2 regions of the Glutamicibacter sp. NPDC087673 genome follow, and region 1 is predicted to be linked to the other one. Evidence: predicted binding sites of a transcription regulator. Region 1 holds the regulator's gene; the other holds the start of a gene.
What was found. Region 1 encodes HspR, which represses chaperone genes until heat shock. Its sites were predicted from a motif close to AAGTTGAGTCNNNNNGACTCAACTT; they were not measured.
Positions count from the first base shown of each region.

Region 2: a site for HspR is predicted at 11,141-11,165, ahead of ACIOTL_RS13375 (ATP-dependent Clp protease ATP-binding subunit). Genes of this name have one in related genera too.

Region 1 covers NZ_JBIUWB010000002.1:91,620-107,246, forward strand. The annotation lists gene dnaK (molecular chaperone DnaK) at 1-160, shown strand, start outside; gene ACIOTL_RS04725 (nucleotide exchange factor GrpE) at 174-755, shown strand; gene ACIOTL_RS04730 (DnaJ C-terminal domain-containing protein) at 841-1,815, shown strand; gene ACIOTL_RS04735 (heat shock protein transcriptional repressor HspR) at 1,929-2,357, shown strand; gene ACIOTL_RS04740 (GNAT family N-acetyltransferase) at 2,354-2,980, opposite strand; gene trmB (tRNA (guanosine(46)-N7)-methyltransferase TrmB) at 3,031-3,888, opposite strand; gene ACIOTL_RS04750 (YccF domain-containing protein) at 4,015-4,425, shown strand; gene ACIOTL_RS04755 (TerC family protein) at 4,499-5,683, opposite strand; gene ACIOTL_RS04760 (N-acetyltransferase) at 5,992-6,459, opposite strand; gene ACIOTL_RS04765 (DinB family protein) at 6,490-6,984, opposite strand; gene clpB (ATP-dependent chaperone ClpB) at 7,155-9,743, shown strand; gene ACIOTL_RS04775 (septum formation family protein) at 9,817-10,458, opposite strand; gene ACIOTL_RS04780 (DUF3073 domain-containing protein) at 10,681-10,899, shown strand; gene ACIOTL_RS04785 (Sir2 family NAD-dependent protein deacetylase) at 11,091-11,981, shown strand; gene purM (phosphoribosylformylglycinamidine cyclo-ligase) at 12,227-13,369, opposite strand; gene purF (amidophosphoribosyltransferase) at 13,449-14,972, opposite strand; gene ACIOTL_RS04800 (hypothetical protein) at 15,078-15,404, opposite strand; gene ACIOTL_RS04805 (sterol carrier family protein) at 15,409-15,627, opposite strand, start outside.
Region 2 covers NZ_JBIUWB010000005.1:193,360-208,986, reverse strand. The annotation lists gene aceB (malate synthase A) at 1-485, opposite strand, end outside; gene aceA (isocitrate lyase) at 567-1,880, opposite strand; gene ACIOTL_RS13415 (HutD family protein) at 2,408-3,010, opposite strand; gene ACIOTL_RS13410 (thymidylate kinase) at 3,020-3,640, opposite strand; gene ACIOTL_RS13405 (helix-turn-helix domain-containing protein) at 3,851-5,341, shown strand; gene ACIOTL_RS13400 (alpha/beta family hydrolase) at 5,352-6,014, opposite strand; gene ACIOTL_RS13395 (hypothetical protein) at 6,068-6,787, opposite strand; gene ACIOTL_RS13390 (GNAT family N-acetyltransferase) at 7,040-7,456, opposite strand; gene ACIOTL_RS13385 (hypothetical protein) at 7,466-8,053, opposite strand; gene ACIOTL_RS13380 (VOC family protein) at 8,058-8,414, opposite strand; gene ACIOTL_RS13375 (ATP-dependent Clp protease ATP-binding subunit) at 8,565-11,123, opposite strand; gene ACIOTL_RS13370 (response regulator transcription factor) at 11,253-11,927, opposite strand; gene ACIOTL_RS13365 (sensor histidine kinase) at 12,241-13,425, shown strand; gene ACIOTL_RS13360 (hypothetical protein) at 14,054-15,259, opposite strand; gene ACIOTL_RS13355 (NAD(P)/FAD-dependent oxidoreductase) at 15,583-15,627, shown strand, end outside.

The DNA.
Region 1 (15,627 bases):
CGAGAAGCTGCAGGCATCGCAGACCAAGCTGGGCGAGGCAATCTACGCCAACGCGCAGGCCGAGGGCGCCCAGGCTCCTGAGGGCGAGCAGGCACCGAACGCTGATGAAGACATCGTCGACGCCGAGGTCATCGACGAAGACGAAGCCGACAAGAAGTAAGGAGTTTAGGAATATGTCCGAGGCAAAGGACCAGAACGAGAACTCCGGCCAGGAGCCGGAGAACCAGCCAGAGGCCGCCAACGAGCAGCCAACCGCTGACGCCCTGGGTCAGGCCGAGGCGATCCTGAACGAAGCTGCTGCTGGCGCTGAAGCCGATTCGGCGCAGCCGGAAGAGGCCGGTGCGGTGGAAACCGAACTGCGCAACGACCTGCTGCGCCTGCAGGCCGAATACGTCAACTACCGCAAGCGCGTGGAACGCGACCGGGCCGTAGCGCGTGAAAACGCCGTGCAGTCCGTGCTCAACACCCTGCTTCCGGTGCTTGACGACATCGATGCGGCACGAGCCCACGGCGACCTCGCCGACGGCCCGTTCGCATCGATCGCCAACAAGCTGGATGGAATTCTGGCTCAGCATGGCCTGGAGCGCATCAACGAGGCCGGCGTGGAATTCGACCCGAACATCCACGAAGCCCTGCTTCGCCAGGCTGTTGACGAGATTCCAGCCGACCACGTGGGACAGGTGCTGCGCACCGGTTACCGCAAGGGAACCATCATCCTGCGTGCAGCTCAGGTGCTGGTAGCAACCGGCGAATAGCCACGAATAGCACAATCGATACTGCCCACTGCCGAGTCTTCGACAGTGGGCAGTGTCGAATTGGCACTGAAAGGATGGGGCCCTGATGGCAAGTCAGGACTGGATCGAAAAAGACTTTTACGCCATTCTGGGCGTCTCCAAGGACGCCAGCGAGGCGGACATCAAGAAGGCGTACCGCAAGCTTGCGCGCAAGTACCACCCGGATACCAACCAGGGTGATGCGGCCGCTGAAAAGAAATTCAAGGACATCTCCGAAGCCAACTCGGTGCTTTCGGACAAGGAAGAGCGCGAGCAGTACGACGCGATCCGTGCCATGGGCGGCGGAGCGCGATTCTCTGCTGGTGGCGGACCGGGCGGCCCCGGCGGGCAAGCCGGCTTCGAGGACATCTTCTCCAACCTCTTCGGAGGCGGCGGAGCGGGCCCACGTGGCCGCGGCGGGCAGCCGGACTTCTCCGACCTCTTCGGTGGTGGCGGCGGTTTCGGTGGCGGCGGCTTCGGCCAGAGCGCACCACCGCGCAAGGGTGCTGACCGCACGGCGAGCACCACGATTTCCTTCTCCGGATCAATTAAGGGCACCACCATTGGCCTGCGCGAGCAGAATGGCGAGGTCATTGACGTGCGCATACCGGCGGGCATCAAGGATGGCCAGTCGGTGCGCGTGCGCGGCAAGGGCCAGCCTGGTGCTGCCGGCAACGGCGACCTGCTGGTCAAGGTCAAGGTCAGCGAGCACCCGTTCTTCAAGCGCGAAGAGAACAACATCCGCATCCACGTGCCGGTGACCTTCGCTGAAGCGGTGCTTGGAGCAAAGATCCACGTACCGACCCTGGACGGGGATTCCGTTGCGGTGAAGGTTCCCGCTGGATCCAACTCCGGGCGCACCTTGCGTCTGAAGGGCCGCGGCGTGAAGACCTCCAAGGCCACCGGCGATCTGCTGATCGTCCTGGATGTCGCGATTCCGCAGAACCTCTCGGATGCTGCAAAGAAGGCCGTGGAGGACTTCGCATCAGCCACCGAGGGCGAGGATCCACGAGTGGATTTGGCTGCCAAAGCCAAGCTCTGAACCCAATAGGCTGTCTTCCCTGCCCCGTCATCGAATTGGCTGGGCAGGGAAGATAGACTCGAAGGCAATAGGGACCGAATCCAAGGTCCTTGCAGAAAGGTGGTAGAAGCAACGTGAACGGGGAGTACCTGCGACCTGTCTTCGTCATTTCCGTCGCCGCGCAACTTGCAGACATGCATCCGCAGACGCTGCGCCAGTATGACCGCATTGGTTTGGTTTCGCCCAGCCGCCAGAGCGGAAAGCAACGCCGCTACTCGCAGCGCGACGTATCACTGTTGCGCCAGGTGCAGGCCCTGAGCAAGGAAGGCGTCTCGCTCGAGGGCATCAAGCGCATCCTGGACCTGCAAGATCAAGTCGCCTATCTGCAAACCGAAGTCAATGGGCTTCGCCAAGAACTTTCCGCCGTACGCCAGGGCCAATCTCGCATCTTCGCTGCGGGCACCGCTGGAGGCGACATCGTTTCGTTGGCTAGGGGCATGCGCCCTGAACGCCGTGAACCGACCGTGACGCTGTTTACCGCGCGCCGCGCTATCGGACGCTAGATCCGTCCGTGCCGGGCCAAGCGCGCTTCCAATTGGGTGCGCGCGGCAGGCCATTCGTGCGGGAGTATTGAGAACACCACCGTATCGCGCAGGGTGCCGCTCTTTGGATCATATTTGTGATTGCGCAGCACGCCATCCTGCTTGGCGCCGAGCCGTGCAATCGCGGCGCGTGAAGCGGCATTGTGCCAGTGCGTGCAGAAAGCCACTGAATAGCAATCCAGTTCCTCGAAAGCCCGGCGCAGCAGCATGAACTTGGCAGCTGGATTGATCCCGGTGCCTTGGGCTGGCATGGCCAGGAACGTTGAGCCGATTTCCACGCGGTGATTTGCCGCGTCGATATTCAAGTAAGTCGTGGCCCCCACCGCTTTGCCGGTGGACAGGTCGATGATCGCAAAGGGAGCCATCTCGCCAGTTTCCTGCAATGCCAAGCGGCGCTGGATATCCAAGCGCATGGATTCGGCCGATGGAGTGGTAGCAAACCACGCTTCATCCAACTGGCCGTTGGCTGCGAGCTGGATCAGATCCGGGGCGTGGTCCATTGACAATTGTTCTAGCCGCACCCCGGCATAGTCCATTCTCGGAGCTTGGGCGTAGTGCAGACTTTGCGCAGAAGAAGAGGCCATGGAATCCATCCTAGGGATTCCATGGCCTCTTCAATGCTTTATTTCGGCGACTAGCCGATGCGGGTGTACGCCAGATCGAAGACCAGACGACCAGCCTTGAGCGCCTTGCCTTCGAAGCTGGTCAGGATCCGGCGCTCGAAACGCGGGGCCCAGCCACCCTGGGCATCTGTGAATTCTGGCTCGGGGTCGAAGCCTTCCATGCCCTCGCGGCGCACCTTGGTCAGGTTGCTCTCAGTGCCGGACAGATTGCCATGATGCTGGTTCTCGAAGTCCGGATGGGCTTCGAGGACTTCGCGCATTTGCTCGGCGTAGTTGGACCAGTCGGTGGCCAAGCGCAGGGTGCCTCCCGGCTTGAGCACGCGGGAGACCTTGTCCAGGAACGAGGCCTTGATCAGGCGACGCTTATGGTGGCGCGGCTTGTGCCATGGATCTGAGAAGAAGATCCAGATCTCATCGGCGCTGTTCTCGTCCAGCATGACATCCAGAACCTCTGGGGCATTGGCCTGCACTGCGCGGACGTTGGTGATGCCGAAAGACTCGACCTTCAGCATCAGCTGGGCCAGGCCCGGACGGTAGACCTCAACGGCGAGGTAGTTGCGCTCGGGATCATCCTTGGCGGCGTTGGCGATGCATTCGCCCAGGCCGGTGCCGATCTCCACGATCAGCGGTGCGGTGCGTCCGAAAGCCTCGGCAGGATCGAGCTGGAAGTCATCGGCAACCGAAGTGTCGGCGATCTTGCGGGGCGGCTCAATGACGTACTGATCGGCATTGCGCTCCCAGGCGCTGGCACGGCGGCCCTGCAGGCGGTTGCCGCGGCGCACGAAGGATACCGGCTCGGCACGGAAAAGGTCTGGGTTCCTAGGGGCAGTGCCGTGGGCTGGGCGCTGCTGCTCGCTCGATTCGCTCATGATGATTAATCCTATCCGAGCAAGCTGCTTCGATGCTTGCCGAACGGTAGGGGATTGGACACCCCTAGAAGAAAATCGGGGGGATCCCCGATGGAGTAAAACAGGCAAAAGACAGAGAATATAACCATGACTGATTTAGTGCGCGGTATTCTCAACATTATTTGGCTGCTTTTCGGCGGCCTGTGGCTGGCCTTGGGCTACGTGTTGGCAGGCATCATCTGCTGCGTGCTGATCGTGACCATTCCATTCGGCATCGCCTCGTTCCGCATTGCCGGCTATGCGCTGTGGCCGTTTGGCCGCACCGTGGTCGACAACGGCCCGGTAGGCGCGTTCTCCACCCTGGGCAACATCATCTGGATCATTTTTGCTGGTATCTGGATTGCCGTTGGGCACGTGGTAACCGCGATCCCGATGTTCATTTCGATTATCGGCATCCCGCTGGGGATCGCAAACTTGAAGATGATCCCGGTTTCCCTGATGCCTCTGGGCAAGGTCATTGTGCCTTCGGACTATTTCATCGGCGGTGTTCGCCGCTAGGCTGCGCCAAGACAGCGAATGGCTGCCAACCCTTGATGGGGTTGGCAGCCATTCGCTTTATGTACGAACCTGATCAGCTCTTGAGGTACTCATCGTGCTGGCGGTGCGCTTCGGCGACCTCGACACGGATCTTGTCCACGTCCTTGGCCTTGTCGCGGTACTTCTTTTCCATGGTTTTCACATACGCTTCTTCCTCCACCAAGGCGCGGTAGATGCGTTCGCGTTCGACCGCGTCCGAGGTGTAGCTCAGGTCGTTGTAGCTGTTGGCATGGCGGCGCAGGTTGCCGATGGCAGTCTGGGCCTTGCCTGCCTTGCTGAACAGCGAAGCGAGAATTGTCAGCACCAGGACGCCGATAATGACGCTCAGCGACAGGCCGGTGCTGATTTCAATGACCATCACGTGCTCACCATCATTGATGAATGGCAAGTTGTTCTCGTGCAGTGCATGCAGGATCAGCTTCACGCCGATGAATGCCAGGATTGCTGCCAACCCGTAGGACAGGTAGATCAAGCGGTCCAGCAATCCGTCGAGCAGGAAGTAGAGCTGGCGCAGTCCCATGAGCGAGAAGGCGGTAGCCGTGAACACGATGTAGACGTTCTGGGTGAGTCCGAAGATCGCAGGGATGGAATCCAGAGCGAAGAGAATATCGGTACCGCCGATGGCCACCATGACCAGCAGCATCGGAGTCAGGACCTTCTTGCCATCGATCTTGGTGAACAGCTTGTCGCCGTCATAGTTGTCGGTAGTGTGGAATAGCTTCTTGGCGATCCGGATGATGAAGTTGTTGGCCTCATCGGATTCGTCATCCTTCTTCAGCAGGTTGCCTGCGGTCAACAGCAGGATCAGGCCGAACAGGTAGAAGACCCAAGCGAACTGGTTGATCAGCGCCGCGCCGACAAAGATGAAGGCGGTACGTGCGATCAGCGAGAAGACGATGCCGAAGAGCAGGACTTTCTGCTGGTCTTCGCGGGGTACGCGGAAGCTGGCGATGATAATCAGGAAGACGAACAGGTTGTCGACCGACAGGGCCTTCTCGGTAATGTAGCCGGCAAAGTACTCGGCACCCATGTCGATTCCGCCGAAGACCAGCACCAGCACACCGAAAACGAGGGCCAAGCCAACATAGATGCTGGACCAGATCGCTGCTTCACGCAGCGATGGAACGTGGGCCTTGCGGATGTGGAAGAAATAGTCGAAGGCCAGAAGGGCGAGAATCACGACAATCGTGATGCCCCAAATCATAGGGGAAACTCCCATAGGGATTCCTGCTTTCGTAAGTAGCGCGCGAACGCATCTGAGTAAGTCTCTTCACCGACCCCGGGGCTGGCCGCAAAACCCGGCAGGACCATGAAGTCCTGCGTATTGACGGATTCAACGATTATGAATACTCCCTTACGTTCTACCAGCTTATCCTGATGCGATGCTTCTGGAAAAATCTTGGTCCGTGGATGTCATGATGATCTGTAATGTACTTTGTCTTTGTGCAGTTGGGTAGGCGTCAATAGCAATTCGAAGAATGCACTTTGCTTGGAGCAACGTGGGCTAGGGGCAGGAACTAGGCGCTGCTAGAGCGACTTGTGCATCTTGATGCTGGTGGTTTCATATCCAAGCGATTCATAGAGGCCGCGAGCGCTCTGGTTGAATCCGAACACATTCAGCCCCAGGGTACGTGCGCCGTGGGCACGGGCGTATTCTTCGGCCAAATTCATGGCCTGGCGTCCGAACCCCTTGCCGCGGTGCCCGGGATCGACAACTATGTCCCAAACCCACCATGAAGCCGGATCGCCTGAGGTGTCGTGGCCGATCCAGACATAGCCCACATCGCCGAAAATGCCATGCTCCAGGGTGAATACCGCATTGGTGCAACTTGGCAATCCGGTGGGAAAGGCCCGGGTCATGGCCCGGTCTGCATCTTCCTGCGCCTTGTGCTGGGAACTGCCAGCGGCAACAAGGTCCGATACGTACTCGGCGGTACTTCGTGCCATCCACGAATGGAATTCTTCAGCGGGAAGCGGGTGGAGTTCTAATGGCATGCCCGGAGTCTACCGGTTGAGGGCGGCACGCTATTTCCGCGCGGCCAGGATTTGTTCACGCAGGATATCTGCGTGTCCGCAATGCTGTGCCAGTTCACGCAGCATATGCAGCTGGATCCAGCGCAGCGGCAGCGGTCCACGCCGGTTGCCTGAGAAGACGTCATCTCCTGTTTTGCCTTCGACTGCTTGATGCGACAGTTCGATGGCTTGGGCATATTCGTGCCGAATCGAATCGATGGTGTCGGAAGCCTCCAAGTCGAATGATTTGCTGGGCGAAGAGGCAATGCCCAGCTCTGCACGGCTCCGGCCGGTGGCTGCTTCACCGAACCAGACCCGTTCCACGAAGATCGCATGTTTCACCAGCCCGAGCAGCGTGGTCTTGGATTCAACCAACTTCAATCTGGCTTCGGCTTCACTCAGTCCGCCGGTGCAGGAAAGCAGCATCTGCCGGTGCTGATCGATGAAAACTTGGACCATATCATCGTGGGTCAGTGAAAAAATGTCTTTGGAATCCGGGTTGGCCATGCCTTATCTTAAGTCGGCAAATCGTCAGTGACAAGGTATTTTGCCTCTGGGGCAAGTGAAATGGAAAATCTTTCGAAAATCTTGCTCTAGCTGGAATACGAAGAGTGCGAGTAGAGTTGAGTTAAGTACACTCAAGTTTATGGGTTCACCCAATTAGAGAAAGGATGCGCGTGGACACCAAACTCACCACTAAGAGCCAAGAAGCCCTCTCGGCTTCCGGGATGAACGCTTCAACCGCAGGCAATCCGCAGATTGAACCTGCGCACCTGCTGAAGGCCTTGCTGGACCAGCGCGACTCCGTCGCAGTCGCCCTCCTGAAGACCGCCGGATTGGATGTCGACGCGCTTTCGATCAAGGCAAGCGCTGTCATCAACGCATTGCCTTCCAGCTCCGGCAGTTCAGTGGCCCAAGCCCAGTACTCCCGACAGCTGCTGCAGGTTGTGAGCAACGCCCAAGCGGCTGCCGCAGAAATGGGGGACACCCATGTCTCCACCGAGCACCTGCTTATCGCCTTGGCATCAGACCAGACCAAGGCCGGCGACGCGTTGCGCGAATTCGGGGCCACCCGCGAACTGCTGGTGGGCACCTTGCCCACCATCCGCGGCGACCGCAAGGTCGATAATCCGGATCCGGAGGCCACCTTCCAGTCCCTGGAGAAGTTCGGCACCGACATGACCGCCCTGGCGCGCTCGGGCAAGCTGGATCCAGTCATCGGCCGCGACCGCGAGATCCGCCGCGTGGTCCAGGTGCTCTCCCGCCGAACCAAGAACAACCCCGTGCTGATCGGCGAGCCAGGCGTTGGCAAAACCGCTGTAGTTGAGGGGCTTGCCCAGCGCATGATCGCGGGCGACGTGCCGGAATCCCTGCGTGGCAAGACCCTGATCTCGCTGGATCTGGGCGCCATGGTCGCCGGCGCCAAGTACCGTGGCGAATTCGAAGAGCGGCTGAAGTCGGTATTGGAAGAGATCAAGGCTTCGGACGGCCAGATTGTCACCTTCATTGACGAGATCCACACCGTGGTCGGCGCCGGAGCCTCCGAAGGCGCCATGGACGCGGGGAACATGCTCAAGCCAATGCTCGCCCGCGGCGAGTTGCGCTTGATTGGTGCTACTACCTTGGACGAGTACCGCGAGAACATCGAGAAGGATCCCGCCCTGGAACGCCGCTTCGCACAGGTGTATGTCGGTGAGCCCAGCGTGGATGACACCATTGCCATCCTGCGTGGGTTGAAGGAGCGCTACGAGGCGCACCACAAGGTTTCCATTGCGGACTCCGCCTTGGTGGCAGCATCCACGCTGTCCAACAGGTACATCTCCGGCCGCCAGCTGCCAGACAAGGCCATCGACCTGGTTGATGAGGCCGCTAGCCGCCTGCGCATGGAGATCGACTCGGCTCCGGAGGAAATCGATGAGCTGCGCCGCGAGGTGGACCGGCTGACCATGGAGGAGCTGGCGCTGTCCGATGAAACGGATCCAGCTTCGGTGGAACGCCTGGATGCGCTGCGCAAGGACATGGCCGACAAGAAGGAACAGCTGGACGCGCTGAACTCCCAGTGGGAAGCCGAGAAGGCTGGCTTGAACCGCGTCGGTGACCTGAAGGTCAGGCTCGACGAATTACGCAGCAAGGCCGACAAGGCCCAGCGCGAGGGCGACCTGGAGCAGGCCTCTCGCCTGCTCTACGGGGAGATCCCAACGCTGCAGCAGGAACTGGATGCGGCGGCAGCTGCCGAAGCCGATAAGGCCGATACGCACACCATGGTTGCCGAGGAAGTCACCGCGGATGACATTGCAGAAGTCATCTCGGCGTGGACCGGTATTCCGGCCGGGCGCATGCTGCAGGGCGAAAGCCAGAAGTTGCTGGATATGGAAGAAATCATCGGGCAGCGCCTGATGGGGCAGAAGCAGGCTATTGCCGCTGTCTCTGACGCCGTTCGCCGTACCCGCGCCGGCATTGCCGACCCGAACCGGCCTACCGGATCCTTCCTGTTCCTGGGTCCTACCGGTGTCGGCAAGACCGAGCTGGCCAAGTCCCTGGCTGACTTCCTCTTCGATGATCCACGGGCGATGGTGCGGATCGACATGTCCGAATACTCGGAGAAGCATGCGGTTTCGCGCCTGGTCGGTGCCCCTCCGGGCTACGTAGGGTATGAAGAGGGCGGGCAGCTGACCGAAGCTGTGCGCCGCCGCCCGTACTCGGTGATTCTGCTGGACGAGGTGGAAAAGGCGCATCCGGAAGTATTCGATATCCTGCTGCAGGTGCTCGATGACGGGCGGCTGACCAATGGCCAGGGCCGCACCGTGGACTTCAGGAATACCATTCTGATCCTCACCTCGAATCTGGGTTCCCAGTTCCTGGTGGACCAGAGCATGGAAGACGAGGCCAAGAAGTCAGCGGTGATGAGCGTGGTCAATGCATCGTTCAAGCCGGAGTTCTTGAACCGTCTCGATGAGGTCATCCTCTTCGACCCATTGAGCATCGAAGAGCTGGGCAGCATCGTCAAGCTGCAGATCGACCTGCTCGCACAGCGCTTGGCCGACCGCCGCTTGAACCTGGAGGTGGATCAGGCCGCCAGCGATTGGCTGGCCCTGACCGGTTACGATCCTGCCTACGGCGCTCGTCCGCTGCGCCGCCTGGTGCAGCGCGAGATCGGAGACCGGCTGGCCAAGGAGATCCTGGCTGGAACGGTGCAGGACGGGGATACTGTAGGGGTCACCCTGGACGAAGTTGGCGACAAGCTCAAAGTTGCCAAGAAGGCCTAGGAGCCTGGCAATGGCGAGGGCGTGAACGGATGGAATCCCGTTCATGCCCTCGCCATTTTTCCTGAACGCAGACTTAGCTGTCGGTGGTCTCCTGTGCCTTGGACGGCTCCTCTTCGGAGTTCTCCGATTCTCCATCCGTAGCGCCCTCTGGCAGCAACGAGTTGCGGACGTCGCCCTCGGACAGGCTCAGGAAGCACGAAACGGTGCGGTCGCCCTGGCCCCAGGTGCTCTCCGAGGGACGCGAGAAGTGATAGGTCCAGGTGGAGTCCAGCCCTGCACGAGGATCCAGTGACACCGATTTGCACAGGTCTTCGGATTGGGTGAGCAGCACGTTGGCTCCCGGGTACTCCTCGCCAGTGACCTGGAAGATGCCGATCAGTTGGGCATTGTGGGAGGAATCACAGGTTACGACCGTCTGCGGATCCAGTGGTGAATTGAATCCGCGCAGGCAGTCGCCTTGCTCCAACTGGGTTGGAGGCATCTCGGTGGCAACAATGCCGTCGAGGCCTGGATTCTCGTTGCGCTCCACGTTGTTCGCAGTTGGCGAAGCAGGGGGATCCACTAGTCTCAACACCACGAAAACCACTGCCGCGGCCAGTGCGAGAACGGCGACAATCATCAAGGCCCATTGGGCACTTTGACGCTTGGGCTTCTCCGGTTCTGGCTGCAATGGCGGCAAAGCCGCCTGCGGCTCGGGCAGATTGTTTTCCACCACCTGTTGAGCTCCTTCGTGGTTGGGTCGGGCGATCGCTCGCCGGCTCAATACATAGTCGTTGGACTAATCGACAGTCTAGCGGTTTCGGAGGGTGTTGCATTCAGCGCTCGCCGGTGAATCGTGTTAACCTTTAATTACGAAAGAACTGATCACATATTCGGGGGCCTTCATCTTTTCAAGGTGGACCACCTCCCGACTCTACTGAAAAGAGGGGGTCACGCCATGGGGCGCGGCCGTCAAAAGGCTAAAGCACAGCGTCAGGCGCGAGATATCAAGTACTACTCGCCGTCCACTGACCTTTCGGCACTTGAACGCGAGTTGGGCGTTCAGTCCGATCATCATGCTCAGAACACTGAGCGTAATGATTCATCGTATGACGAAGAATATTCGGAATACGACGAGCTGACTAAGAAGTACTCGGGAGATGACGAAGACGAGTAGCCTCGTCTTCTGATGCCGGGAGTCCTTGGCTCAGAGTGCCACACCTTAAGCATTGAGTGGTACAGCTCTTCAGTACATTTTGCGACAAGCCGCAGCGACTAAGCTAAATTAGCTTTTAGTCGTTGCGGCCTTTGTCGTGCCCAGTAATTGTTAGGTGGAACGTGAGCACTCCAGAAGAGCTATCCATCCAGATGGCGCATCATTCGGCCATCCGGTCGATGCAGCGCATTGTCGAGCAGCAGGCACCTGAATCCCCGGAAGCTGAAGCGCGTGCCGGGGTGCGCCAAATGCTTTCCGCTGGCGGGGTCCTGGTGGTCACCGGAGCCGGTGTTTCTACCGATTCCGGAATCCCCGACTACCGGGGACCCAACGGTTCATTGCAGCGCCACCGGCCGATGACCTATCAAGAATTCCGATTCCGTCCTGAAGCCCGGCAGCGCTATTGGGCCCGTGGCTACGTCGGCTGGCGCCATATGGACAAAGCCGAGCCTAACCACATTCACCAGCGCTTGGTGCAGTGGGAAGAGCACGGGAAAATCAGTGGAATCATTACGCAGAACGTTGACGGGCTGCACCAGCAGGCCGGATCCAAACGGGTCATTCCGGTCCATGGCGACTTGTCGATCGTCCGCTGCCTGGACTGCGGGTACAGCGAGAACCGCAATGACTTTGATCTGCGCCTGCAGGCGGCCAACGAAGGCTATTTGGAAGCCGTGGAAATCGACCCCAGCGCGGTGAACCCCGATGGGGATGTGGAGCTGCCCCAGTATCTGGTTGACCGGTTCAACATGGTGGCCTGCTTGAGCTGCGGCTCGCTGGCCCTGAAGCCTGATGTGGTGTATTTCGGCGAGAACGTTCCGGTTGAACGCAAGGAACGCATTGCGGCACTGGAAGCGGAATCCACATCGCTCTTGGTGCTGGGCTCCTCCCTTGCAGTGATGAGCGGGTACAAGATCCTGTTGAACTTCGTCAAGCGGGATTTGCCGGTGGCGCTGATTACCAACGGCCACGTCCGCGGTGAACAAAAAGCAACCTGGCGCTGGCGTGTGCCTTTGGAGCACGCCCTGAAGCAACTGGACTAGCAGGCCGGTATTTCGTCCCGCAAGGGACACCAATGAAGCGTGCCAAATGCTGCTCTGGGCACTCAGCCCGGCAGGAAGCTCGTACTGGTGCAGCACCACCGGCAGCATTGCCTGGCGCCTGGAAGCCGGGCAAGAGGGCTCCGGTCAACTCTGCATCCCCATTCGCATGGCGATGGCGTTAAAGAACCGATGCGCCGCACTGGGATCAGTGCGGCGCATCGGCAAGGAAGCGGATCCTGCGAGTACTACTTGGCGTAGTTGCCGGTCAGCAGCACTGCGCCGCCGTCAACGCCCTTGGCTCCCTGGACGTAGTCCAGTCCGGCATCGGCTGCCGCTGGATCGATATTCTCGACGCCGCCCATGACCCAAGCTCCCATGCCAGCCTTGTTCAGCAGCTCTACGGCACGATCAGCTACAGCTGGATCAACAACAGCAACCATGCCCACACCCAGGTTCAGGGTGCGCTCAAGGTCAGGCTGCGGCACGTTGCCCAGCTGGGCGATGGTGGAGAAGACTGCTGGCAGGGACCAGGTCGAGCGGTCCACACGGGCCATCAGGCCCTGGGGCAGCACGCGAGCCAGGTTGGCAGCCAGGCCGCCACCGGTGACGTGGCTGAAGCCGTGCACGCCGAAGTTCTCGCCGTCGTTCAGCTCGCCCACCAGATCCAGGCAAGCGGTGGTGTAGATGCGGGTCGGAACCAGCAGTTCCTCGCCCAGGGTCTTGCCGAACTCTGCAACTTCGCGTTCCAGCTCCCACTTGGCGTGGGCGATGACGCGGCGCACCAGCGAGTAGCCGTTGGAGTGGATGCCCGAGGACGCCATGCCGATGACGACGTCGCCGGCCCGCACGCGCTCCGGGCCCAGCAGCTGGTCAGCTTCGATGACACCGGTAGCAGCACCGGCAACATCGTATTCGTCCTCGGCCAGCAGGCCCGGGTGCTCCGCAGTTTCGCCGCCAACCAGCGCGGTGCCGGCCAGCTTGCAGCCTTCCGCGATGCCGCGCACGATATCCGCGATGCGCTCCGGGACGACCTTGCCGGTGGCGATGTAGTCGGTCATGAACAGCGGCTTGGCGCCCACCACGACAATATCGTCGACCACCATGCCGACCAGGTCCTGGCCGATGGTGTCGTGGATGTCCAGCTTCTGGGCGATGGCAACCTTGGTGCCCACCCCGTCGGTGGAGGTAGCCAGGTACGGCTTCTTGTAACCGGTCAGGAACGATACATCGAAGAGCCCGGCGAAGCCGCCGACCCCTCCGACAACGCCCGCGGTGTGGGTTGCCTTGATCGCGCCCTTCATCAACTCAACGGCACGGTCACCGGCCTCAACGTCAACGCCGGCACCGGCATAGGTGATGGAAGTTGGCTGCTGATCATTGCCGCTCATGGCAGTCGGTTCCTTTTCTGTTCTGGGCGCCGCATTTCCGGCGCCCTTTGCAACGAGATGGTTGGGATCGTGGAGGGGATTAGCTGTTGGTTTCGAACTCGGCATCAGGACCTGGCTCGCAGCCGCCCTGGTTGCTGCGCTCCAGCAGGTTCTTGCCGCGGCGCTCCTCGTTCGGCAAGGCGATCGGGTACTCGCCGGTGAAGCACGCGGTGCACAGGCGCTCGCGCGGCTGGCGGGTCGCTTCGATCATGCCGTCTTCGGAAATGTAGGCCAAGGAGTCCGCGCCGATGGAGGTCGCGATCTCAGCCACGGCAGCGCCGTTGGCGATCAGCTCGGCACGCGAGGCGAAGTCGATGCCGTAGAAGCAAGGCCACTTGACCGGAGGCGAGGAGATCTTCACATGCACCTCGGCGGCACCGGCCTCGCGCAGCATGCGCACCACCGCGCGCTGGGTGTTGCCGCGGACGATCGAATCATCCACCACCACGACGCGCTTGCCGCGCAGCACGGTTTCCAGCGCATTGAGCTTGAGCTTGATGCCCAGCTGGCGCAGGGTCTGCGATGGCTGGATGAAGGTACGGCCCACGTAGGCGTTCTTCACGAAGCCGTGGGTGAATGGAATGCCCGATTCCTCGGCGTAGCCGATGGCGGCCGGGGTGCCGGACTCCGGAACCGGGATCACGATGTCCGCGTCCGCGCTGTTCTCGCGGGCCAGCTGGCGGCCCATTTCCACGCGGGATTCGTAGACCGAGCGGCCGGCAATGGCAGCATCGGGACGAGCCAGGTAGACGTACTCGAAGACACAGCCCTTGGGGGTGGCTTCGGCGAAGCGGGTGGAACGCACGCCGTTCTCGTCGATGGCGATCATTTCGCCGGGTTCGATTTCGCGGATGAACGAGGCGCCAACGGTAGCCAGTGCAGGCTGCTCCGAAGCAACAACCCAGCCTCGGTCCAGCCGGCCCAGGACCAGGGGGCGAACACCATGCGGGTCGCGGGCTGCGTAGAGGGTGTCCTCGTTCATGAAGACGAAGCAGAAGGCGCCTTCGATCTTCGGCAGCAGCTCCAGCGCGGTTTCTTCCAGCGACTGGCCTTCGGAACCGGCCAGCAAGGCGGTGACCAAGGCGGTGTCGGTGGTGTTGCCCTGGGCGAGTTCGCCGCGGACCTTGCCGCCTTCGGCCTGCTGCTTGGCGGAGACCATATCGGCCAGATCAGCGGAGTTGGTCAGATTGCCGTTGTGGGCCAGGGCGACGGTACCGGCCTGGGTCGGGCCCAAGGTCGGCTGCGCATTGGCCCAGTGGCTGGCACCGGTGGTCGAGTAGCGGCAGTGGCCGATAGCCAGCTGGCCGGCCATGGAGTTCAGCGTATTCTCGTCGAACACCTGGGAGACCAGGCCCATGTCCTTGTAGACGTTGATACGCGCACCGTCGCTCGTGGCAATACCAGCGGATTCCTGTCCGCGGTGCTGCAGGGCATACAGGCCGTAATAGGTGAGTTTTGCGACCTCTTCGCCAGGAGCCCAAACGCCAAAAACGCCGCATTCATCCTGCGGCCCCTTTTCGTTTGGAAGCAGGTCGTGATTTAAGAATCCATCGCCACGCGCCATGTTGGTTATTCTCTCATGTTCCAGTTGGTCGACACCGACCAAAAATGTGGTGGGTGGCGGCCAGGTGCGCGGCCGCCTGCTCTTCTAATTCAGGAGAAAAGCTGCCTAGCCTTGTAGTCCGCTGGAGTCAGTGTCCTCGGCCAGAGGAACTGCCAGATGCTTGGTGGTTTTGCGTGAGGTCACGCGATCAACAATCACATACGCCAATGCGCCGATGCCTACGCCCAGGCCTGCACCGAATATGGCGAAGAATCCGGACGCCGAGGTGCGGGTGTAATCCTGCGATGGTTCGCCAAGCAGGCCAATGATGAGACCGGCTAGCGCGCCAAGGACCGCGAAAGTCAAAATGAACGGCCAGAACTTGGGCGACGAGTGAATATGCACTTCAACACTCTGATCGGCAGAAGACGGGGTAGCGGGGTGTTGCTCCATACCCTTAAGGGTACTCAATAAGTGGTAGGTGCGCTGACAAGTCTGCCCTAAGTCCCGAAGCATGCAATTGCCCAGTCTGCAAGGCCTCGGCCCAGCCGATACGCCCAGTAGCAAGGGAAAGCCAGAGCTCAGCAGGCATTTCGACTACATTCGGAGGTGTTCCGCGGGTGTGCCGGGGACCCGCTATGCACTGAGTCACACCGAAGGGCGGAACGCGTACCTC
Region 2 (15,627 bases), on a different contig from region 1:
TGCAGATCGTAGCTGTTCAGCTTGTACTCGCGGCCATCCGGTGCGGTGAAGTCCAGGTCCTGATCCAGCACCCGGATCAGGTTGACCTGGTTCTTGATGACGTTCTGCCAGGTTGGCGAGGATGCATCCTCCATGTCGGCCAGCCAGACCTTGGCCCCGGAATTCAGCGCATTGATAGTCATCTTGCGTTCGATCGGGCCAGTGATTTCCACCCGGCGATCTTCCAGCCCCGGAGCGATCGGGGCGACCTGCCATGAATCGTCTTCGCGAATAGCGCGGGTCTCGTCCAGGAACTTCGGATCGCGGCCATTGGCAATGCGCGCCCGGTTGACCTGGCGGCGCTGCATCAACTCGGCACGGCGCGGTTCGAATGCGGTGTGCAGGGCCGCAAGGAAGTCCAGGGCCTCGCTGGTCAGGATCTGCTCCTGGTAGCGAACGGGGGTAGCGGTAATGGTGATGTTGTTCAGGGTGATGGGGGAGTTCATGGCAGCGTCCTTAAAAATCTTGGAAATGGTGCTGGTGCTAGCCGGCGCCTTTGCCGGCTAGCACCATCGACCCATCCGGGTCTAATGGAATTGGCCTTCTTCGGTGGATCCCACCAAGGCCAGGGTTGAGGCGTTAGGGTTCAGCGCCGTGGAGATCGCATCGAAGTAGCCGGTGCCGACTTCGCGCTGGTGCCTGGTGGCGGTGTAGCCGGCGGCCTCGGAAGCGAATTCGCGTTCCTGCAATTCGACGTAGGCGCTCATGCCGTCCTTCGCGTAGCCGGAGGCCAGGTCGAACATCGAGTGGTTCAATGCGTGGAATCCGGCCAGGGTGATGAACTGGAAGCTGAAGCCCATGGCGCCTAGTTCGCGCTGGAACTTGGCGATGGTCGCATCGTCCAGGTGCTTCTTCCAGTTGAACGACGGCGAGCAGTTGTAGGAAAGCATCTGGTCCGGGAAGTCCTTTTTGACCGCTTCGGCGAACTTGCGGGCCAGCTCCAGGTCAGGTGTGCCGGTTTCCATCCAGATCAGGTCCGAGTACGGTGCGTAGGCCTTGGCCCGGGCGATGCATGGCTCGATGCCGTTGGTGACCTTGTAGAAGCCTTCCGGGGTGCGCTCGCCGGTGATGAACTGCTGATCGCGTTCATCGACATCCGAGGTGATCAGCGTTGCCGCTTCAGCGTCGGTGCGGGCGATAACTACGGAAGGGGTGCCAGCTACGTCGGCGGCCAGGCGGGCCGCGTTCAGGGTGCGGATGTGCTGCTGGGTCGGGATCAGCACCTTGCCGCCGAGGTGGCCGCACTTCTTTTCGCTGGCCAGCTGGTCTTCCCAGTGGACGCCCGATGCGCCAGCGGTGATCATGGACTTCATCAGTTCGTAGGCGTTCAGCGGGCCGCCGAAACCGGCTTCTGCATCAGCGACGATGGGGACCATCCAGTCTTCGACGGTCTGGATGCCTTCTGAGAACTCGATCTGGTCTGCACGCTGCAATGCGTTGTTGATGCGGCGCACGACCTGGGGAACCGAATTGGCCGGGTACAGCGACTGGTCCGGGTAGGTCTGGCCTGAAAGGTTGGCATCCGCTGCTACCTGCCAGCCCGAAAGATAGATGGCTCGAAGGCCGGCCTTGACTTGCTGCACTGCCTGGTTGCCGGTCAGTGCGCCCAACGCGTTGGTGTAGCCGCCGGTGGGGGTTTCCTCGGTGAGCTGCTTCCACAGCTTCTCGGATCCGCGTTTGGCCAGGGTGTGCTCTTCCTGGACCCGGCCCTGGAGCTTCACGACGTCGGCAGCGCTGTAGTCGCGGGTTACGCCGTTCCAGCGGGGGTTGTTTTCCCAGTCGCTCTCGATGGCTGCGATGCGGTTGTCGATCGAGGTTTCGTTGGTGTTTTCAGTAGTCATTGCTTCGGCTCCTTCGCACAAGCTGCGGGTTCATGTCGATCGGAAGGTGATCTTGTGAACTTCTTCGTGACAACTACTTTTCCGCAGGTGCGAGGGCTTCAACAGAGGTTTTTTGAATTAAGATTTTCACTTCTTCACAAAAATGGAAATTTATCGCTTCTTGCGCTGAATGTGAGTCAAGGCATGGAAATTTGCCGATATTGAATCAATCCCTAGCGAAGAAGAGTGAAATTTAACAGCAAGCCTGGATAAGGGCGAAGCCAAAGCAGACCGATTCCGGGGTCTGCGAGAATCGGCGAATCACTGATGATCTGGGATTTTATGGAAACCGCAGGTGCTGATTCGCCACGGCAGGCGTTGTGCAGCAGGCCAAAAAACGTGAAGTATCAGAGTCTGGACTGGTAGCTGGCTTTTGCCAGATGGGGGCCTGGACTTGTCGCTATGGCCGATATTCTTGGCCGGCAGTGCAGTTTCTGAGTGCGAAGATTTATGGATCTTGCGACCATGGCTGATTGAGCCGGAACGGGCTAGGGCTGGTCGAAAGAAACCACAACCATGAAACCGCGGCCGGAGATGCGTGGTTCACCGGCGTCAGAGCCAACGACGGTGTCACGCAGGTTCAGCGACTGTTCGCTGTCGCCGAGCAAGAGCTTGGCGGAGCCCTGGACCAAAAGGCCCAGTTGCCCATCAAAGAGGTATTGCTCGCGCTTTTTGGACAGCTCGACAATGCGAACGGTGGCTCGTACCTGCTCTGGAACGGCGGCCACGTGCACGATGAGCAGTTCTTCGGCGGGCTGGCTCGCCTGGACAGAATTTCTCGTTTCGAATTTCAACGGGCGCAGCGGTTCCAATCCGTGCTCTTGCCCGTCTACATCCAGCTGCACGAAATCGCCGGCGATCAACGTGAAGACTTGAGCCGAAGGCGACGGAGTGAAGGCTGCAGATTTCTCGATAGAGCGAATCGACAGTTGCCAGGTTGATTCCCGCAGTTCGCTGGACCGCAACGTTCCGTCCTGCGCCAGAATGCCGCTCGCAATGAGCCGGACCTGCCCTAGCTCCCATTGCTTCTTGGTGCTTTGCGCCAATTCGAGAATGGAACCCGGTGCAAAAGATGCTTGTGCTTCGCTCATGGGACGAGTCTACTTGCCGATGACCAAGCGAAGTTGTTCAACCAGCTGGGATGTGGGCAGCGAGGCATCAAGAGTTATCCAACCGTGCACTTGCGCAAGACGCAGATACTCATTTCGACTGTCCCTGAGATATTCCATGCTTTCGTCGTCTTTGCCACGGGAATTGATCCGCTCAAAGGCAAGGATGGGGTCGATGTCGAGCAGGACAATTCTCGCGTGCTCGGTACTTTTCGCCGCAAGCCAGGGGAGAAGCAGTCCCGGAGGATGGCCACGTAAGCGCCGCAGCACTAATTGGCAATACAGGTGCCGGTCCATCACGCTGAGTCCGGGAGAGCGGGCCGCGAAAAGCATATTGCGGGCAACATTGAAGCTGCGAATGGAAGTTTCGAAGAAATCCTGGGTGAAAGTCGGGAACGTGATTCCCAGGGCGCGAGAGAATTTGGTAAGCCAGCTCCGCGCGGCGACGTTTGCGAGCCTATGAGCCTGAATGCGATCGTTGCGCAGCTGCTGTACTAAAGCTTCAATAGTGGTGCTTTTACCTGCGCCATCGGTGCCGACGATGACCAAAGTCCGGGGTGGATCCTGGGCATGGCGCGGGGCCGGTAGGGGGCGGGTGGAGACTGCGTGCATGGTGCTCCTTGCGGGATCTCTTTGTAGTTTCAACGTTTGCGCTTCGCTGAAGATTCCGCAGAAAGGCTGTGCATTTGTTGAGAGTAGCTCGCCGGGGAAGCAAGGAAAGAACCGTGAATATTTGCTTCCGCGTCACTGCTGGGCGATTGAATTACGGGTTGAATCCGGAAGATCTAGAAATTTTCACGATCCTTGGCATAACCTTGTCATGTGACTGCAACCACATGGAATCGCCCAGTGAACTCAGCCGGCAATGGCGCTGGCAGCGAAGATACAGAACTCGACGCCATTGCTCTCGGCCGCAGAATCCGCTTTCTGCGCAAGGGCAAGCAACTGACCTTGGATGATGTCTCGGCGCTCGTTGACACCGCGCCGAGCCAGTTGTCGCTGATTGAAAACGGCAAGCGCGAACCGAAGCTATCGCTGCTTAAGTCCCTGGCTGGAGCCATGGGGGTTGGAGTCGACGATCTGCTGGGCACCGAACCGCCATCGCGCCGTGCTGCTTTGGAGATCGAATTGGAACGTGCCCAACGCGGTCCACTGTACGAGTCCTTGGGATTGCCTACCGTTCGTGTTGGCACGCGTCTGCCCATGGACGTCCTGGAATCCCTGGTGGGACTGCAGCATGAATTGGAACGCCGCCTGAACGAGCAGGCCGCGACCCCTGAAGAAGCCCGTCGGGCCAATACCGCGTTGCGCCATGAGATGCGCCAACGCAACAACTACTACAAGGATATCGAGCAGGAAGCCGCCAAAGTCCTCTCTGCAGTTGGCCACGATTCAGGGCCGCTCTCGCATCATCGTGCAGCAGATATCGCCGAGCATCTGGGATTCAGCCTGCGCTTTGTGGGCAATCTTCCGCATTCCACGCGTTCGGTGACTGACCAGAAGAACAAGCGTATCTATCTGACGCAGGCGAACCGCTCGGAACATGATCCTCGTTCGGTGTTGCTGCAGGCGCTAGGGCATCACGTATTGGGTCATAGGACTCCAACCGATTATTTCGATTTCCTCTCGCAGAGGGTCGCGACCAACTACTTTGCCGCGGCGTTGATGATGCCGGAAAAGTCCACGGTGGACTACTTGCGGCGAGCTAAGAACAACCGTGAGTTGGCCATCGAGGATCTGCGCGATGCTTTCGCCGTGTCCTATGAGTCCGCAGCCCACCGGTTCACCAACCTTGCCACCGAGCATCTGGGGATGACCTGCCACTTCCAGAAGGTCCACGAATCGGGCATCTTGCACAAGGCTTATGAGAATGACCGAGTGAACTTTCCAGCCGATCACACCGGTGCCATTGAAGGACAAACCATTTGCCGGTATTGGACAAGTCGCGTGGTCTTCGAGCAGATGGATAAGTTCCGTTCCTTCGAGCAGTACACCGATACCGTCAATGGGACCTTCTGGTGCACGGCGCGCACCGAACGCCATTCCTCGGGACTGTATTCCTTGTCCATTGGCGTGCCTTTTGAGCATGTGAAGTGGTTCCGCGGGCGGGATACCAAGGAGCGCTGCCAATCCACCTGCCCGGACGAGAACTGCTGCCGCCGTCCACCTGCTGACCTATCCAGCCAGTGGTTCGGCAATGCGTGGCCGGCTACGCGCGCCAATACCCACTTGCTGGCGGCCATGCCAACCGGAGCCTTTCCCGGAGTAGATGAAACCGAGGTCTACCGATTCCTGGAAAAGCAGGTGGACTAGGACCGTTGGACTATGCGATGTGCTTGGAGATGAAGGCAAGAGCAGTTTCCGCCAGCCACGCGCCATCCTGGGCAACGGTGCGGCCGGAGCGGGCTACCTTGAAGGAATGGTTGCCACCTTCGAACCAGGAAAGTTCGCTGTGCTCGTTCAGCTTGCTGGCGACTTCTTCCATCTTTTCGGGGTTGGCAAAGGGATCTCGGGTGCCTTCGAGGAAAAGCATCGGCACCGCAATCGGGTAGAGATGCTCATCGCGTAGCTTCTCTTCCTTCTTAGGCGCGTGCAACGGGTACCCCAGGAAGATCAACCCTGCCGAGGGCATGCCCTCGGCAACTGACAGGGAAGCGATGCGCCCGCCAAAGGACTTTCCTGCCGTGAAGATTGGCAGGCCTTCAGCCAAGTGTTCTTCAACCCAACGGCGGACCTGGTGCCACACTGCGACCGCCGCTGGCGCTTTGTCGGGAAACTTCTTTCCAGCATCCATGTAGGGGAAATTAAAACGCAGGACGCTGGCACCCAGATTCGCAGCGGCTAGCGCAAAGCCGGCCATGAAGTCATGATCCTTTCCAGCACCTGAACCGTGTGCGAGCACGATGACGGCCTTCGCCGCCTTTGCTCGGTCCCAGAGCGCGCTGAGTTCCAGGTCTTCGTATGGAATGGAGAGTTCTTGGGTCATAGGTACCACCCTAGGGGCTGAGGGCCCATCAACTGATCATGAAAGGAAATGAACTACATTTCCCAGTCCTTGCGGAGTGCCGTATCGGTGTCATCGCCATTTCTGGCCAGTACCGTCAGCTTTTCAACTTTTTCGCCGGTTGCCGCACGCTCGTTGATCTTGAGCATCATATTTCCCGAGACGAAGATCGATGCGGGCATGTCGTATTCGCCGTCGATCCATGGACCGTCTGCGAGGGTGACGACGAGTTCGCCAAGCGCAGGCGACTCGACTTTCTCAACGTAGGCGTGGGGGTCAGCGGGCAGGCATGTGCGGTAGATTTCCAGCTTAGTGATTTCAGCGCCGCATAGGGATTTGTAGGTATCGTTCATGGCGGACAGCCACTGCGTGTACTTTTCCGAGGCCCAGGCTTTGCGGTCCTCGGGATCGGCACCAGTACGAGCCCGGGTGAAAGTTCCTGAGTTATTGCCGTCTTCAGTAGCGAAGGTGACAGATTCCAATTCCGGCGAGGCCTCGCCTACGCTTTCGAACATGATTCGGCCCATCATGCGCAGCTCATCCTCGTTGGTTTCGTAGCTTTCCCGCATCTGGGTTCCAAATTTCATGCTGTTATCCAAGAAGATATTGATGGCACCAGGTGCTGGAGATTCCCAAGAAGTCATTAGGTTGTAGGGATTCAAGAAGCCTTTGGTGGACTTGATGCCAGAGTTTTCTTTCCACATCTCAATTTTGGAATCTGCCCAGGCCTGTCCCGAATTGGCGTTGGCGTCCAACTCCGCGGGTCCAGGCTCGGGGGCGGTTTCACCGGGTTCACCGGTTTCGGCCGCGGGCTGTGCCGCCGGAGTGGAGCCAGCGACGGAAGCCGCCGTCGAATCGGCTGGCGCTGCTTGTTCGGGAGCTGCATTGCACCCTGCTAGAAGCAAAGCCAACGATGACAGGGCAATGACCGAACGGGTGCGCAAGAATAACTCCTCATTATCGATGAATGGTCAGTCTATACAGGCCAGGCAGCGAAGGGAGAGCTGTTACGAGAATCTGGCAAAGGTCCGGATCGCACCGGGACGGAAATCCGACGCTTCCGTGAGCCCCATGGATTCGTAGAAGGCACGTTGCCCGGGTTCATCATCGGTGATCAGGACCAGCTGACGCACATGCTCATATTTCACTAGTACGGCAGAGAACAAAGCACGGCCTACGCCGGTGCGATGCGTAGATGGACGCACCAGGATGTCCTGGACGTAGCAGATGGTGGCATTATCCGAGACCACGCGCACAAGGCCGATTAACTGGTGGTCTACGTCGTAGGCGTAGATTACGCATGCTGAATTCTTCAGGCCTTCGAATAGTACGTCTGGGTTGTCTGTATAGGCGCTCCAGCCCACCGCGTTGTAGAGCGAGAGTATTTGTTCCTCGGAAGGCACCTTAGTGGTGGAGAGTTCCATCGAGTCCTTTTACTGTTGCGGGGAAACCGAAAGGATCTCTGCGTTGCCCAGCAACGGATGCTTCACCAGTTCTGTTTCCAATGCGTGGATGATGGCTTGGGCGGAGTCGCCGTTGTAAACGAACACCGGGCCATCATGCCGGTAGTAGACATCCTCATGCCATCCGATTTCGCCGTCACCCAATGCATGCTGCAGGGCCCTGACTGTTGGCTCCAGATCCGATTCCGATTCGGCCCCAAGCCTGGTTCGAAGCAAAACGTACTCGCTGCCGCCTACTTCGGTGCGTTGTCCATCAATAATCAGCCAGGAACCATGCCCCAGTCCTCCATCGATGAGCGAAGAGAGCAATTCGGAAAACAGCTTCTTCGGTTCGGGGGTGGCCACTTCAAGGTTAATGTCGCTGGAGATCGGCTCCTCGGCCGCGTCCAATGTGGTCTTGGCGCTGATGATGGTTCCGGAAGACTTGTATTTGGGCAACAATGTATCGAGCAGGCCCGCTTCATGAACTTTGCGCAGGCGTTCGGTCATCGGCTGGGCAAAATGGATCTGCACCCGGTGAGTCGAAGCCTCCGATGATTTCCTGGCGAACAGCGACATGTCCTCAGTCCTCGTGTGGGTCGGAAATGCAAAAGACGATTCCGTAAGGATCGCGCATAATGGTCCAGCCAAAAGTGGGATCTTCGGTGTGGTCCTCAACGCGTGTTGCGCCAGCGGCTGTGCAACGGGCGACTTCCTGCTCGCGGCTGGTGCTTGCTTCCAAGTCGAGATGAACCCGGTTCTTGCCGGCAGTGATCTCATCAACTTTTTGGAACCCCAACCTCGCGCTGAAGCCAGGGACGCTGATCATGGTGAACCCCGGGTACTGGCCCAGATATTTCCCGCCCAGAACAGCCCTCCACCAAGCCGAGGCAGCTTTCTCGTCAAGGGCATCAAGGGTGATCATTCCAATGTTCGCCATGCAGTCAAAGGTACCGGGAGTCTTCCTGCTTAGCTAGAGGTTGACTGCATTTCTGCAGCTGACTAGCGCACTTTCTAAGTGAAGAAAAGGGGCTTGCTTGGCCGGGATGGAAGTCCCGAGCAAGCAAGCCCCTTTATGGGCTATGCCGGCCTAGCTATCGAAGTAGTTTGGCGCGTGCTCGTTGTGAGCAGGTGGAGTCGGCATCTCGACTTTCTTCTGCACCTTCAGCATGCCAGCGGCGTAGTCCACCGAAACGGTGTCACCAGCGGCAAGCGAATCACTGATCAGCAGGTCGGCAATGGCATCCTGTACCTTCCGCTGTACCAGCCGGCGCAGCGGGCGAGCACCGAACTCGGGGTCGTAGCCTTCGTTTGCCAGCCACTGTACGGCAGCGTCGCTCACCTCCAGCTTCAGCTCCTGGTCCACCAAGCGAGCTTCGGTCTCGGCGATGACCAGCTTGACGATCTGGCCAATCTCGGACTGCGAGAGCTTGGAGAACAGCAGTACCTCGTCCAGCCGGTTCAGGAACTCTGGGCGCATGAACTCGCGTACCTTGCCCATGACCTTGGCCCGGATTTCTCCAGCCTCACTGGTGGCATTGGCGGAGGTGAAACCGAAGTTTCCGGCCTTGTTGGCCAAGTACTCGCCGCCGAGGTTGCTGGTCATCAGGATCAGCGTGTTGGAGAAATCGACAGTGCGCCCGGCTGAGTCGGTCAACCGGCCGTCATCGAGTACCTGCAGCAGCACGTTGAACACGTCCGGGTGGGCCTTCTCGATTTCATCGAGCAGCACGACCGAATACGGGTTGCGGCGGATCTTCTCGGTCAGCTGGCCGGGCTCGTCATGGCCGATGTACCCCGGAGGTGCTCCGATCAGGCGCGCCACGGTGTGCTTCTCACCGTATTCGCTCATATCGACGCGAACCAGCGATTCGGCCGAACCGAAGAGGTTTGCAGCCAGGGCCTTGGCCAGTTCGGTCTTTCCGACGCCGGTGGGACCCAGGAAAAGGAACGAGCCGATGGGGCGACCTGCTGGCGACATTCCGGTACGGTTGCGACGCACGGCGCGTGCCACAGCGGCAACGGCATCGTGCTGGCCGATGACCGAAGCATGCAGGGAATCTTCCAGCGAAGCCAAGCGTGCCTTGTCATCTCCCGAGATGCGCGAGGTGGGGATGCCGGTGGATCGGGAGATCACTTCCGAAATCTGCTTCTCATCCACTACCCGGGTGACCCCTGCATCGCCGGCCTCCTCAGCAGCCTTGATGCGCGCGGTCATCTCCACGATGTGGTCACGCCATGCGCCAGCTTCTTCGAATCGTTCCTCGCCGATAGCGCGTGACTTCTCACGCTCGGCGTCTACCATTTCGGCACGCAGGGACTGCACATCCTCGGCATCTCCGGCAGCGATGGACCGCCGGGCACCGGCGATATCGATCAAGTCGATGGCCTTGTCAGGAAGCTGGCGGTCGTTCAGGTAGCGGGCAGAGAGCGTCACCGCGGCCTTGAGCGCTTCGGGGGTGTACTGCACCTGGTGGTGATCCTCGTAGGATTCGCGCAGGCCGTCCAAAATGGCCAGTGCAGTTTCCTCCGACGGCTCGGCGACAGTAACCTTGCCGAAGCGCCGAGCCAGCGCGCTGTCCTTCTCCACCTTGCGGAACTCATCGAGCGTAGTGGCGCCGATCATGTGCAGCTCGCCACGCGCCAAACGCGGCTTGAGGATATTTGCGGCGTCCATATTGCCGGACTCGCCAGAGCCTGCACCGACCAGCAGATGCATCTCATCGATGAATATCAGCACCTGCCCCTCGGCTGCGGCTACCTCGTCGAGCAGGCCGGTGAGCCGCTGCTCGAAATCTCCGCGGTAGCGGGTTCCGGCGAGCATGCCCGGAAGATCAATGGAGATCAAGGCCGCATTGCGCAGTTGGGCTGGTACCTGGTCATCGATGATGGCGCGGGCCAGGCCTTCGGCAATGGCGGTCTTGCCCACGCCGGCCTCGCCAATCAGCACTGGGTTGTTCTTGGTGCGACGGGCCAGGATTTCAATAACCTGATCCAGTTCCTCCTTGCGTCCGATCACCGGATCAATCTGGCCGTCGGAGGCCAGCAGGGTCAGATCGGTTCCGTAGCGTTCGAGCATGGACACGTCGGACTCGGAATCGGACTGGTTCTGGGCATCGTTTTGGCCACGCTGGGCCTGCTCCATGGCGGCTTGCTGCAAGGACTGGCCGGTGATGCCGTGCTGCGCCAGGAGCTGGCTGACCGGAGATTCCGGGTTGAAAACGAAGGCCAGGAAAAGATGATCAGGGTCGATGTAGGTCGAACCGTAGTTACGAGCAACCTGATAGGCGTCAAAGAGGCTGCGCTGAGCTGCCGACGATAGGTGGGATGGTTTCTCGCCCTTCTCCTGGGACTTGGGCATGCGCGCGATGGCATCTGCACTCAAAGCCTCGATGTCGATACCCATGGCGGTCAGGTGCTCGCCGACTGGTTCGGTGCGCAGCAGGGCCATCAGGAGGTGCAGCGAATCAATCTCGTCGTGGCCATGCTCCTGGGAAATCGCTGCCGCGGTGGCTACCGCTTCGTGGGTGCGGGCGGAAAGCAGGCGCGTGAGGTCGATGGGACGTGCTGCCTGGGCACGTGAAGACAGGAATCGAGAGAGGAATTCCTCAAACGAGCCATCTGACGGTGCGCCGAAAAATGCTGGCAAGTGAGCCTCCTAATAGAAACTTGAGCGGTCTATGCTCATGTTCAACGCATATGGCGCGCAGATATTCCCGAACCAGCCGGGCAAGGTGTCAAAGAGGTTGACTTCACACTAATAGCTGGAAAGCAGGCGCTAGTCTTTCGGGATTTCGATAAGGCCCATACGCGCGGCCGCAACCAGGGCCTGGACCCGATCGCGAACATTCAGCTTAACGAAAATCTTCGCCATATGGGTTTTAACCGTGGTTTCGGAAATAGTCAGAGTTCTTGAAATCTCGGTATTGTTTAGCCCGCGTGCGAGCAGTTTTAGAATCTCGAATTCCCGATTGGTAATTCCCAAGTCATAGGCCAGTTCTTGAATGTCTTGGGAATTATCCCGGTAAGCTTCGCGAACCGCAGAAACTAGATCAGAAGAAACCGACGGGGAAATGGCTGCAGTTCCTTGGTGAACGGCATGGATCGCATGAATAATTTCATCTGGTTCAGAGTCTTTTACCAAGTATCCGCTGGCCCCAGCGGTCAGTACCGGAACCAGATAGTCGTCCGAAGAAAAGGCGGTAATGGCAAGCACTGAGGGGCTGTCTTCGGCAGATTTGATTGCTTTAGTAGCGCTAACCCCGTCCATTATCGGCATCTGCAAATCCATGAGCACAACGTCCACTTGATTGCCGCTGCAATACTCGACGGCGGCCTGTCCATTTTCAACAGAATTAACCGTTACAATTCCGGGGTCTGTTGCTAGGATTGTGCCCAACGCATGCCGAATTAGAGGTTCATCATCGACAATAAGGACCTTTATTTGTTCCATCTGATTCCTCTGATTCGATGTGGGTGGCCTCATGTTGGCCTGTTCACCTGAAAGTATATAAGTTGATCTGATGTGGAGTTTGTTATGAAGGGTTTGAAAATGCTGGCCGTAGCAGCATTAGTTCTGGCACCATTGACCGCCGTGGCAGCTCCTGCATCTGCTGCGAGCTCTCCAGCCTCCAGCAGTGGCAACGTTGCTACTCCTGCTGGCTTTGGCTCAGCCTTCTCGGAGTGGTTCTGCAAACGCTACGGCGTCGCCTGCCCATAACGCGGTTTATTTGACTTGATCATCTGAGCCGGGAATTATTCGGCATATGAATGGACGACTAAAGGACACCCTGACCAAGCTCTTCGCTGGTCGGGGTGTCATTGTTTGGACTGGTATTGCGGTTCTGATCGCGGTTTCCAGTAGTGAGTTCGTGACTCTGCTGGAAGACGGATTTAGTGGTTCGTCGGATATTTCGGTTCGAGGCGCGTTGCTCGGCGTAGGACTGTGCGCAATTCTTGCGCTTGGTCTTCGCTGGGTTGCCGTATCCGTCGGATTGTTTGTGGCAGTTGCCTATTTCTTCCTCACGGACGGCGCCTTGTTCTTCTGGACTGTCGTTTCATTCATGATTTTTTCGGCGCTGGCAGCTACGGCCAGTGCCATGAGTGTTAGGGCCTTATTCCTAACCTTGTCCGCAGCGTGGATGGTGCAGTTCGGCATCCAGTCCGGGCAAGACGCGGTTCTGCTTGTCGGGATTGCCCCGTTGACGGCGATGGCGTTCTTCTTAACGAGGAATATTTACTTGCTGCGCGAGAAGAACGAGCTCGCTCTTCGGCAAATGCATACGGTCAAAGAGCAGACTCGTCTTGCTGTCGACCGGGAGCGAAAGAACATTGCCCGGGATCTGCACGATATTGTCGCGCATGACATCACGGTCGTGGCCATGCAGTCGAAGGCCGCGAAATTCGCAAACGATGGGCAGAAGGCCCTCGAAGCTCTGGATGTCATCGCCAAACTGAGTACTGAGACTTTGCACGATTTACGCCTGATGCTCAATGTCCTGAGGGCTGATGGGACCATGGCAGATCCCTCGTCCCAGGGCATTGATAAGCCGGCCGCTACTACTGTTTACGCGCTTCAGGGTGCAGAACTTTTCGTTCAGAGGCTAAAAGAGGCAAATTTCGAGGTGAGCTCCACCACTGACGAGAAAATTTCCGAATTGCCCCGTTCTGCACAGACTGCGATTTATCGGGTCATGCAAGAAGGTACAACAAATGTGATAAAGCACGGTGCCTTGGGCGGGAAGTGCACCTTCGAACTCACGGTCCAAGGGGCAGAGGGCATCCTGGAAATTACTAATCAGATAGGGAATTTCGACAAGAAGGCGAGTGGGTTGCCCGAAGGCGGGACAGGCCTGATTGGCATGGGTGACAGGATGCGTGCATTTGGTGGAAAGTTTGCAACCAGTTCCGAAAACGGTGTTTGGGCACTGCGCGCAAGCATCCCGTTCTGACCCCTGCCCTCCTACTAAAGTATGATTTCGGATTTTCGCAGGACGCGATAAGTTAGACATGTATCGGTGAAGACCGATCACCGGGAAGGTACTTGGTGGTGTTTTGCGAGTGGCATCACTAAGGATCCGAGGGTGATTAAAAGGTACGTTGCATTGCGTAAACGGACTGATCTTTCATCGGCGCTGTGCCCCCATCGCACGCCGTTGTCTGTCAGTAATGCAACGTACCTTTTATAACTTAAACCCAGCCCGTGTTTCTGCGTTCTGCCTCACACCTCAGGCCGGAATGGGCCTGCGTGGCGGGGTGTTGCGCCTATGGAGAGCATTTCCTGTCTGGGAAGCGAGAGCGCATGAGTACCCAGGCGGATACGGTTGTTTGGCAACAATAAGGCCTGGCCGTGGAGCCTAAGGGCGGCTTTGATAGCAAGACGGCAGATGCTGCGATCAACGCAGAAGCAACCGCAGATTCTTTGGCCGTGAAGGCCGGCGAACCAAGCGGGGCCCATGGTTCGATCGCCTGCCGTGGCACGACGCCGAGCTGGCCACGCGCAGCGCCTAATCGATGAATCAACGGCAAAGGGTGCGAGAACTCGAATTAGCTCTCGCACCCTTTGCCGTTGCTGGTGGTCTAAACCTCGGAGGCCTCTGCCTCTTGGGTGTCTTTCAAAACGTCATCAGAAACCTTGGCCAGCGCTCGTTCCAGTGAAGAACGCAAGACCACAGGAATCGTGATCTCGTCATTAATCTCGACAAGGCCTTCGCGCTCGAAGACGCGCAGCAGGGACTCGACCTGGGGGACAACCTCCTCAAGGCTGGCAATCAAGTGATGCTGCTCGGCGGGAAGGTCATCTTCGGTCGGAACTTGCAACGCGAACTCGGCACGTGGCGGTGTCGATGATGCGGCATTGCTCAACACGCCGGCTACCATCTCGGCGATCTGCGCCTTGCCCGGCTGCTCCAAGGTGTTGATCAGGATGTGCGAGTAGAGAACCTCTGCAATCAGCTCCTTGACCAAGCGGGCGCCTTGTCCGCTGGATGCCAGCAGCGCATCGCTGAGCGACTCGGTTGGGGTTGCGTTCGGTTCCTGGTAGCGCAGCATGGCCGTGCCGATCAGGGCGTCCCAGTATGCCGATAGGCGTGGAACGTCGGCCAGCGAAGAAACGGCAGTGCCGTCTTCCGGCTCCCATTGGGCATCCTCTGGAACGCCGGCGGATTCATCGACCTTGACGAACAGGCCCAGCGCGCTGGCCGCATCCTGCAGCGTATCGCCGGTGAGTACGCCAGCTGGGGTGGTCGGCTTGCCTTCGCCAACCCAGCTGATCAACTCGCGAGCCGCAAAAACGAAGGGCATCGCTTCGAGGCTGCCGTTGGCCTCATCATCTTCGAGATAGGGTGCCACGATGGGTGAATCGCCAGCCATGCGGGAGAGGAATTCGAAAGTCTGCTTGAAGTCATCCACGCTTCCGCCGAAATTAGCGGTCGTGCCCAGGAAAGTCAGGTAATGCTTGAGGATCGCAGCGCTGGCTTCCGAAACTTCCTTGCCCAGCGACGTCAAGTGGCCCAGCTGTTCACCCAGAATCGTCGGATCCAGGGTTTTGACGTCAACGCTCTGGCGCAACTGGGCATGCACGGTCAGCAGGGTAGTGAGCCCTTCGAGCGCTGCGCGGGTCTCGCTGGCTGCCTGGCCCTCTTCGTGGAAGTGGCGGAAGAGCGAGGACTTGAACGGCTGAAGAGCTTGGCGCACTTCGGATTCAAAAGGCACGCTGCTGGCGCCGGAACGGCGGGCTGGATGACCCTGGGCAGGCTTCTTCTTGGCTGGTTCACGTGAGGCCATGAGTGTGGTGCAGTTCCTTAGAAATGGCTGATCGGCGGGGTTGGTTATTCGCTTCTCTCCAGTCTACGCAGGACGCGCTGGGGGCGAAGTTCTCGATGGGCGATAGTGATGCAGCCTCTGGGGAAAGTTCCCGTACGGGAGTAAGTAATTGTTGAAAGTTCGGAAGAGGCAATCATTTACCGCAAGAAACACGAACCTCCTGCCGGTGTGGTGGCGCTCACCGTCGAATCGTCAGGACGCGTTGATTTTCCCTGGGGATCGCGCGACAGTGAAGACATGCGGGCTCGTGTGGAGAGGCCGTCGAAATGCTAGGAGAGTGGATCATGGCTGGAGTAGGCGTGCCAGATCATGTCGTTGTTGTAGGCGCT